One region of the Gloeomargarita sp. genome, then DNA from elsewhere that is predicted to be linked to it. Evidence: riboswitches for the same ligand, from Rfam matches in the RefSeq annotation. Region 1 holds a riboswitch; each other region holds the start of a gene.

Region 1 (3,272 bases):
CAGGGTGGCGTTGTTGCTCCGGCTATTTTCAATAGACAGCACATCCGCATCTAACCGCTCGATGTGGGGCATGATGTCCCCAAATTCCGAGTAGCACATATGGGTATGAATTTGGGTTTCTGGCTTGGCGACCCCTGCGGCTAACCGAAAGGCCGCCACCGCCCAAGACAGGTATTCCTCCCACCGCTCTCGCTTGAGGGGCAACCCTTCCCGCAGGGCCGGTTCATCAATTTGGATCATTTTGGCGCCTGCCGCCTCCAAATCCGCCACCTCATCCCGCAAGGCCAGGGCAATCTGCATCGCCTGCTCTTGCCGCGAGAGGTCATCCCGCGGAAACGACCAATTAATCATGGTGACCGGGCCGGTGAGCATCCCCTTGACCATTTTCTGGGTGAGGGATTGGGCGACCCGAAACTCCCGCACCGTCATCGGCTGAGGCCGCGCCACATCGCCGTAAATAATCGGGGGACGCACACAGCGACTGCCGTAGCTTTGCACCCAGCCATGCTCGGTAAAGGCAAACCCGGTGAGTTGTTGCCCAAAAAACTCCACCATGTCCGTGCGTTCAAATTCCCCATGCACCAACACATCCAAGCCCACCTCTTCCTGGCAGCGAATGCACCGGGCAATTTCCGCATCGATCGCCGCTTCGTATTGGGCCTGGGTGATTTCCCCCCGCTTGAGCTTGACCCGCAGTTGGCGCACTTCTGGGGTTTGGGGAAAAGAACCAATGGTGGTGGTGGGCAAAAGCGGCAGTTGGGGTTGCAGGGGGCGGCGTTGCGCGTAGGGTAGGGCACGTTCTAGGGTCTGGGGGGTCACCTGACGCAGCCGCTCCCGCACCGTGGGATTGGCCGGACTGAACTGGGCAAAGGCCTGCCATTGCGCCTCTAGGGATGCAAGGTTCTCGGCTGGATCGGCGCCCAAATGCGCCAGCAAGGTTACTTCTTCGAGCTTCTGGTCGGCGAAACTCAACACTTGGCGCAGCGGTTCCGGTAAATGGGTTTCCCGCTGGGCATCGTAAGGGACAAATTGCAAGGAACATGAGGGCTGAATCCGCAGATTGCCGGTGACTTTTTGAATGGCCTCCAAAAGAGGGAGTACCCGCCGGGGGCGGATTTTCCAGATGTTGCGCCCATCTACCAAACCCACGCCCAAAGTCTTATCGCTAGGGAAACCGTAGGTTTGCAGTAACTCCAAATTTCTGCCCCTGGTGAAGTCCAAACCAATGCCTGCCACCGGCAAGGCTACCACCCAAGGGTAGGTCTCCCCCAGATCGTCAAAGTAGGTCATGACGTGAATGGGAACCCCCACAGCAGCCAGATAGGTATAAGTAGTCTCAATTGCTTCACGCAACCCTGCCCCTTGGCTGGTCACCAAAATGGGTTCATGAAACTGCACTTCCCCAATGCCCCGGGCGGCAAGCTGGGTCAACAATTCCCGGTACACCGGCAGTAAACGCTGCACATGCGCCAGCACATCTCCCTCGCTGCGACTAAGACACACTAGGGTAACCGGGCTGAGCACCATGGGAACCGCCCGCGCCCCAAGCACCGTTTGGGCCTGGTCCACCACCGCCAAAAAATCGGCAAAATTCGGCTGGGGTTCCATATCGGCGGCCAGTTCCGGCACCAGGTAGTGGTAATTGGTATCGAACCACTTGGTCATTTCCAGGGCAGGAATCCCCGCTTGGCCCCGCGCCATCGCAAAGTACTGCTCAAGTCCCGTTAAATGCGCAAACCGCCGGGGAATCAACCCCAAACGCACAATCCAATCCAACACCCAATCATAAAGCGACATGTCCCCGATGCCGATGTGGTCAATTCCGGCATTCTTTTGGGTGTGCCAATTGGCCACCATGATCTGGTGCGCCGTTTGCCAGAGGGTGGCTTCATCGACTTTTTGACTCCAGAAGGCTTCCAGCGCCTTTTTGAGTTCGCGCTGTTTCCCAATGCGGGGATAGCCCAACGTTGCCGTAGCCAATGTCATGGTCTATGGTCCTAAAACTCAGTACAGCGAAAATAAATCAGGTTCCGTCCCGCACCTGTCCAAGCCACAAATTCATTGGGGTACGTTCAGCGCCGATATGAGATAGGCAGTGGCCCCCCTCCGGGAAGCATCACGCCAACCCATACCCCGCAACAGGCACCAAAGGACGCTACAACCTCAAAATTTTGCGCCAAAACCGACAGCCCAAATTCTTCTTCATCCGTACCTCGCAGATGATGTATGTCCTGGGTTTACCGCTCGGCGGGCATTCTGACTTAGGGAACTTCCCCTCACAGCTGCGGGACAGCGCCGGATTCGCACCGGACTTTCCCCGTTACCTCTAACGGCTGATCCCCGTTAGAACCGAACTGCCTTTGAACTTAACACGTCCCCAAGGCGCAGCAGGGCTGAACTTAGCAAAAGTACATACTTCCGCGCCAGCGGCTGAGGTGATGGATTTCCCCTAAAAGCGGCCAAGCGTCGGGGTGGCATGGTTTTGGGGCATTTCCTACTTTGCCGTCAGGGGGGATGTATCCTGGGAACCCGATTCCCGGCCATTTCGTTATTTTAGAATAAGCACACCGCCCAGACAACAGGGGGCCAACAGAGACCGGGGCGATGGTTGGCCGGTTGCGGTGACGTACTTGGTGATGGACTGGTTTCCAAGGCAAAGCCCATGATGTCAATACTAGCCGTCTTGGCGGCGGCAGCGGCAGGGGGCTTCCGTTTGGCGATGCCCTTACTTTTGGTGTTGATTTTGCGGCGGGAGGCGGGTTGGGAACAGGTGCCGGTCTTGGGCCAGTTTCCCCCGGCGGTGACCTTGGGGGTGCTCAGCAGTTGGACGCTGTGGGAATTGCTGGCGCTGGTGCATCCCTGGGGGGTGCGTCTGACCCAACCGTTGCAAGTGCTGTTGAGTCCCGTGGTGGGCGGCATTTTGGGAGTTATGACGGCCCAGCTGGTGGGAATGCCCCTGCCTTTGTGGGAGGTGATGGGTTTGGTGGGGGGCGCCCTGGCCCTGCTGTTGCAGTTGGTGCAAACGGGGTGGCTCTATCGCTGGGGGCGGTTCCCGACCTGGGTGATTTTGGTGCAGGATGGGCTGTGTGGTTTGCTGATTGTATTTGCGCTGGAAGCACCCCGACAGGGGGGACTCATTGCCCTATTGCTGTTGTGGTTGGCGCTGCGCGCGGCCAAGGATTGGCAACGGCAGTTTCAACGGCACCGGCGGCCCCAACCCCCGGATTGAGCCGGCCATCACCACTGGGGATAGCCCGTTTGGGGGTCCATCG
Region 2 (3,272 bases), on a different contig from region 1:
ACACACATCCACCGGCATCCCAACAATCGGCTGTCCCGGCCTCACTCCCATATACCGGTAAGCCTCGGCGGCCAAATCCCGCTCACTTGGGGGCAAATCGGCCAAGTCCGGCACCCGCTCATCCACACCGATGCCCTGCCCCGGTGTAATCCCCCAGGTCACCGTCGGGGCAATCTCTGCCGCACGGAAATACACCTCGTCATCATAAAGGGCATCCGGGTCGCTGGCAAAGGTCTGCCACTGGGATACCGCCCGTTCCCAATCCACCGGCGCATAGGGACGCCCTTGCACATAAGCATAGGTCACCGCATCCGGGTTGACGTAGCCACAGCGCGCCCCCCCCTCAATCGACATATTGCAAACCGTCATGCGCTCTTCCATATTAAAGCGGGCAATGGTACTGCCGGTGTACTCATAGGCGTAGCCTACCCCCGCCTTTACCCCCAAGGTGCGAATAATGTGTAAAATCACATCCTTGGCATACACCCCCGGCGCCAACTCCCCATCCACCTGAATCTTGCGCACCTTGAGCCGGGAAATCGCCAAGGTCTGGGTGGCCAACACATCCCGCACCTGCGACGTGCCAATCCCCAGGGCAATCGCCCCAAATGCCCCGTGCGTCGAAGTGTGGCTATCCCCACAGGCAATGGTCATCCCCGGTTGGGTCAACCCCAACTCCGGCGCGATCACATGGACAATCCCCTGGTTACCCGAACCAATGTTATACAACTTAATGCCAAATTCCTGACAATTGCGTTCCAAGGTGGCGATCATTTCCTCGGCCAGGGGGTCAAGAAAGGGGCGTTGCTGGTTATCCGTCGGGACAATGTGGTCCACCGTGGCCACCGTGCGCTCCGGGAAGAGCACCGGCAGTCCCCGCTCCCGCAGCATGGCAAACGCCTGGGGACTGGTCACCTCGTGAATCAAATGCAGCGCGATAAACAACTGGGTCTGGCCGTCCGGCAAAACCGCCACCTGATGCCGTTCCCAAACCTTATCAAACAGGGTGCCCCGACTCATGCCCCAACTTACATCCTTAGGAATCCCGACGCCATTGGTTTATTTTAGGGTCAAACCGCCAGATGCGGGGGTAGTGTTTTTGCCAGCGCCAGCAGCACCAATCCCACATGTGTTGCAATCGTGCCTGCCAGGGAGCCGGACGGGTCATCTGGGCGACCTCGTGGTTGTACGCATCCCGCCGTTCGGACAATTGCCCCGGCTGCCGTTTGAAGCCCCCCAAGTAGCTGCTGACCACCTGCAATTCGGTCTGTGCGGCCAACTGCATCCACAGCCAATAATCCCCCGCATAACGCCAGGATTTTAACCGTTCTAAATCCAGATGGCGATGCACTGTTTGGGTCCAAAACGTAGATTCTTGTTGCACCCGACACCAGGCCCGGTTGTACAACCCATAAGCAAACAATTCCCGCCGGTAGGGGTAGGGCAAATCCACATGAATTACCTGCGACCGTGGGTTGTAGATCACCCGATAGCCGGTCAACCAATCTACCTGCCCGGTTTGCACAATTTCGGCGACGACGGCAAAGGCTTGGGGATAATAAAAATCCCCCGCATTCAGATAGGCAATGACATCGCCGCTGACTTGGGCCAATCCCTGCGCCAGGGCATCGTACATCCCCTGGTCCGGGGCCGAATGGATGTGCACACCGGGGTGGTTGTAGGTTTTGAGGAGGGCCAACGTGTGATCCGTCGAACCCCCGTCCATGACCCAGTATTCCAGGGTCACCTGCCCGGAGCGCACCGCCGTTTGCTGCAAGACCGAATCCAGCGTCTCGGCCAAATAGGGAGCGGCGTTGTAGCAGGGGGTGACAATGGAAAATTTCATCTGGCACGGGAGCCCATTCTGCATTAAAGTATAGGAGCCGGTTGGTTGGGGGACCAGCCCAACCAGGTAACGGGGAAAGTGCGGTGCAAATCCGCCGCTGTCCCGCAACTGTGAAGGAACGCTGTTCCGCAGCCAGGATGCCCGCCGGTGGATGGTCAATCTGCGAGGTACAGATGCACCCATTGCTGCTATTTACGCCCGCACCGGGCTAATTCCCAGCACCCTACCGTTTTGGGGGCAGGAAGGGTCTGCCTTCCGCGGGAAACGTTTTGGGGGTGTGCATGCCCTTGGGTTGATGTTCATGATTTTGAGGTGAAAGGATGGCTCATTCTACGCTATTTGTCTGCACGACGTGTGGCAGTACCTGGCAAGACGGCAAACGCATTGGTACCAGCGCGGGCGAATTGCTGCTCCAGGATTTGCAGGTAGCCCTGGCAGAAAGCGGCGCGCAACTCCAAGCGGTCAAATGTCTGAGCGCCTGTCTGAATTCCTGCGCCGTCGCCATCAGTGCGCCTGGGAAATTCGCCTACCTATTCGGCCAACTACCTGCGAAAGAGAACCGTTCGGAAACCGTCGCCGCCCTGGTGCAATTTGCCCAATGCCATCAGGACAAAACCGATGGATTTATCCCCTACGCCGAACGCCCGGAACTCCTGAAAAATCGGGTTTTGGGCCGCATTCCCCCCCTGGGTATTTGAGGCGTTTTACCCATGCGGAAAGTTCCTGTGACGGTGATTACCGGGTTTTTGGGGGCCGGGAAGACGACCCTGGTGCGCCACCTGTTGCAATCGCCCCAAAGTGCCGGTTTGGCCATCGTGGTCAATGAATTCGGCGAGGTGGGAATTGACGGCTCCCTGCTGCAAGACGGTTGCGATACGCCGGTGGTGGAACTGACCAACGGTTGCCTGTGCTGTACGGTGCAGGAGGATTTTCTCCCCACCATGCGGCTGTTGCTGGAACGCCCTACCCCGCCCAAGGCCATCGTGATTGAAACTTCCGGGCTGGCTTTGCCCAAACCCCTGGTGCAGGCCTTCAACTGGCCGGACATCCGCACCCGCACCACCGTTGATGGGGTGATTACGCTCGTGGACGGGGAGAGCCTAATTACCGGGCAATTGTCCCGCTACTATACCAACGGTGTACCGCTAACGGCCCACGAGACCCCCTTGGCCGAATTGCTTGCGGATCAGTTGGCCTGTGCGGATTTAGTCCTGCTGAACAAGACCGACACCCTCACGCCGGACCAGCAAGCGCAATTGCTGGCCTGGTTACGCACCCAGGTCCGTCCGGGGGTGAAGGTGCTGCCCTGCGCCTATGGCCAGGTGCCGGTGGCGATTCTCCTGGGCCAAAACCTGGCGGTGGAAACCGTCGTGGACCAACGCCCCAGCCATCACGACGCCGCACACGACGCGGACGACCACGACCT
Region 3 (3,272 bases), on a different contig from region 1:
ACTGAGCGAAACCCACCAGGGACCAACGGCAATGCCTGGCGTATTCACAACCGCCGGGATGGGCGCCACCGCCACCAGCAGAGGAGGCAGACTGACGAGCCAAAACAACAGGATGCCCCCCAGCAGCCGCCCATAGACCGCCGGCGGAATCCGCGCCGCCCCCACTATCCAACGGCTCATCCACAGCCCGATTAACCCCTGGGTCAGCGGCTGCCCCACCAACGCCAGGGTCAACATCCCCAGCGCAAACCCCACCTTCTGCGTCGGCGGCAAGGGGCGCAGGGCATTGGTATAGGCATAAATATCCAGATGATGGTGCATTCCTGACCACCCGCCCCACCCTCGTCAGCCCGCGCAATTAAGGGGAATCCCGGTGCTGGGACCGCTCCTGATACCGCCCCACCACATAGCCGAGCATGCCAGCGCCCAACCCCGCCTGCACCGCAAACAGGAGCGATTCCAATTCCCCACTGGCCGGTTCTAAAACCGGTTGCACCCAGGGCTGGTAATCCGGTTGCAGCGCTTCGATGGCTTGGGTAGCCAGCGCATCGGCACCCTCAAAACTGCTCTGGCGGGCGATCAACAAGGGCAGTACCACCAGCGCCACCACCCCCACCAACAACAGCCCGTTCTGCCCCGCCGTTGATTTGGGAGAACCCTGCATCGTCCTCACGCTCCTTCTTCACGTAACGCCAAAGACGCCAACTCCGAGCGGCTATAGGTCTGGAGCCAATTCCACACCAGCACCGTCAGCAAACCCTCGCTCACGGCCAAAGGCACCTGGGTCAGGGCAAAAATCGCAGCAAATTTGGCAAAGGCAGCACCGAATCCCCCCACCGGAAACGCCAGCGCCAACTGCACCGAAGTCACCACATAAGTCACTAAGTCCGCCAAGGCCGCTGCCAAAAAGACTGCCAGCCGTTGCCGTCGGGACAACCGCATCACAACGCGATACACCCCAGCGGCCACCAACGGCCCCACCACAGCCATTGCCACCCCATTAGCGCCCAGCGTCGTCAGTCCCCCGTGCGCCAACAACAGTGCCTGGAACAGCAACACCAGCCCCCCCAGTACTGCCATCACGCCAGGGCCAAACAGGATCGCCCCCAACCCCATCCCCGTTGGATGGGAACAACTCCCTGTGACCGAAGGCAATTTCAACGCCGACAACCCAAACGCAAACGCTCCGGCCAAAGCCAACAGCAACTTAGTCTCCGGGACTTGCCGGGTGATCCGCTCCAGGGCGTAACCTCCCCAGACCAAAAACGGCAAAAAAACCACCCACCAAAAAATTGCCCAGCCCGGCGGCAAATACCCTTCCATAATGTGCATGGCCTGCGCTGGTTGGGCTGCGCCTCCCACCAGATAAACCGTTAGCCCGGCCAGCAACGCCAGGCGCCAAGCCTTCCCGATTCGCATCAATCCGTACCTCGCAGATTGGTTGACGTGACACACCCCCGGCGGGCATCCTGACTGAGGGGCGCGCGACCCCATCACAGTTGCGGGACAGCGACGGATTCTCACCGTACTTTCCCCTTTACATCCGTTGGCTGACCCCCAACGGAACCGGCGGCTTTATTAACCTAGCATCCCCTGGCTGGCTGTGGATGTGAATATTCGTAAATCCCTCAGACCACCTGTTGGTCCACCGGCGAACTGGGCGTGGCATAGGACTGCACCGGTATCCGGCCGGCCCGATAGGCCAAGCGCCCTGCTTTGACCGCCAACGCCATCGCCTCAGCCATCCGGGGAGGGTCCTGCGCCTGGGCAATTGCCGTATTCACCAACACCGCCTGCGCCCCCATTTCCATCGCCTGCGCCGCCTCGCTGGGGGTACCAATGCCCGCATCCACCACCACCGGCACCTTGGCCTGGGCAATGATGATGGCGATATTGCTGGCGTTGCGTAGCCCCTGCCCCGACCCAATCGGCGACCCCAAGGGCATCACCGTCGCACAGCCTACTGCCTCCAACTGCTGCGCCAACACCGGGTCCGCATTGATGTAGGGCAACACGGTAAACCCCTCTTTCACCAACTGCTCCGCCGCGCGGAGCGTACCCACCGGGTCCGGGAGCAAATAGCGGGTATCGGGAATCACCTCCAACTTGACAAAATTGTTCTCCTCCTGCCCCAACACCTTGGCCATTTCCCGGCCCAGACGCGCCACCCGCACCGCCTCCTCTGCCGTGCGACAGCCCGCCGTATTGGGCAACAACCACAGCTTCCGCCAGTCGAGGGCCTCCACCAACCCCACATGCCCTGCTGCCTGGGCCTGCACCCGCCGCACCGCCACCGTCACCATCTCACAGCCACTGGCGGCAACACTGGCCTGCATCTCCGCCAACGTGCGATAGCGACCGGTACCTACAAACAAACGGGAGTGAAACACCTTGCCGCCAATCACCAAAGGGTCAGCGGTCGGGGCAACCGTTGCCACCATAGGCAACCCAACCAAAGCGCAGCTCTTCTATTGTAAAGCGGAGGCGCTCAACCGAAACGTCCCCCCACGTAGGCTTGGGTTGCCTCCTGGCTGGGCTGCTGGAAAATTTTGGCCGTCAGGTCGTACTCCACCAACTGCCCCGTGCGGCTGCCTTCTTTCATCTCCACATTGAAAAAGGCCGTCATATCCGACACCCGCGACGCCTGCTGCATGTTGTGGGTCACGATCACAATCGTGTACGAATCCCGCAACTCCTGCATCAGGTCTTCGATCCGCCGCGTAGAAATTGGGTCGAGGGCCGAACAGGGTTCGTCCATCAAAATCACTTCCGGTTGCACCGCCACCGCCCGCGCAATACACAAGCGCTGCTGTTGCCCGCCAGAAAGCGCCGTCCCCGGTTTTTTGAGCTTGTCTTTCACCTCATCCCACAGCGCCGCCTGCCGCAACGCCCGTTCCACCAACTCGTCCATATCCCCCTTGTAGCCGTTGATGCGCGGCCCAAAGGCAATATTCTCATAAATACTCTTGGCAAAGGGATTGGGTTTTTGGAACACCATGCCGATGCGACGCCGTAGGGTCACCGGGTCCACCGACCGGTCGTAGATATTCTTGCCATTGAACAAAATTTGCCCCTCCAGCCGCGCCCCCTTAATAAAATCATTCAGCCGGTTAAAACAGCGCAAAAGCGTACTTTTACCACATCCGGACGGCCCAATAAACGCCGTAATCCGGTTGCGCCGAATTTTCAGGTCAACGTTGCGGAGTGCCAGAAAATTCCCGTAGTAAAAGGCATTCACAGTCGCGTGTAAGACCACCTCATGGTCTGGAATG

The links. A riboswitch is a leader RNA that binds a small molecule or an ion and turns the genes downstream of it on or off. The one in region 1 is predicted to bind cobalamin.
Region 2: linked by a shared signal. The riboswitch ahead of ACWISF_RS07005 (DUF1636 domain-containing protein) and the one ahead of metE (5-methyltetrahydropteroyltriglutamate--homocysteine S-methyltransferase) in region 1 are both predicted to bind cobalamin.
Region 3: linked by a shared signal. The riboswitch ahead of ACWISF_RS09250 (energy-coupling factor ABC transporter permease) and the one ahead of metE (5-methyltetrahydropteroyltriglutamate--homocysteine S-methyltransferase) in region 1 are both predicted to bind cobalamin.

The regions. Positions count from the first base shown of each region.
Region 1 covers NZ_JBRCEP010000058.1:3,554-6,825, reverse strand. The annotation lists gene metE (5-methyltetrahydropteroyltriglutamate--homocysteine S-methyltransferase) at 1-1,986, opposite strand, end outside; cobalamin riboswitch at 2,230-2,369, opposite strand; gene ACWISF_RS06410 (DUF4126 domain-containing protein) at 2,663-3,229, shown strand; gene ACWISF_RS06405 (hypothetical protein) at 3,238-3,272, opposite strand, start outside.
Region 2 covers NZ_JBRCEP010000064.1:19,944-23,215, forward strand. The annotation lists gene leuC (3-isopropylmalate dehydratase large subunit) at 1-1,020, opposite strand, end outside; gene ACWISF_RS07000 (glycosyltransferase) at 1,037-1,846, opposite strand; cobalamin riboswitch at 1,868-2,009, shown strand; gene ACWISF_RS07005 (DUF1636 domain-containing protein) at 2,167-2,544, shown strand; gene cobW (cobalamin biosynthesis protein CobW) at 2,557-3,272, shown strand, end outside.
Region 3 covers NZ_JBRCEP010000086.1:4,938-8,209, reverse strand. The annotation lists gene cbiQ (cobalt ECF transporter T component CbiQ) at 1-321, opposite strand, end outside; gene ACWISF_RS09255 (energy-coupling factor ABC transporter substrate-binding protein) at 359-664, opposite strand; gene ACWISF_RS09250 (energy-coupling factor ABC transporter permease) at 670-1,419, opposite strand; cobalamin riboswitch at 1,443-1,586, opposite strand; gene ACWISF_RS09245 (thiazole synthase) at 1,629-2,441, opposite strand; gene pstB (phosphate ABC transporter ATP-binding protein PstB) at 2,489-3,272, opposite strand, start outside.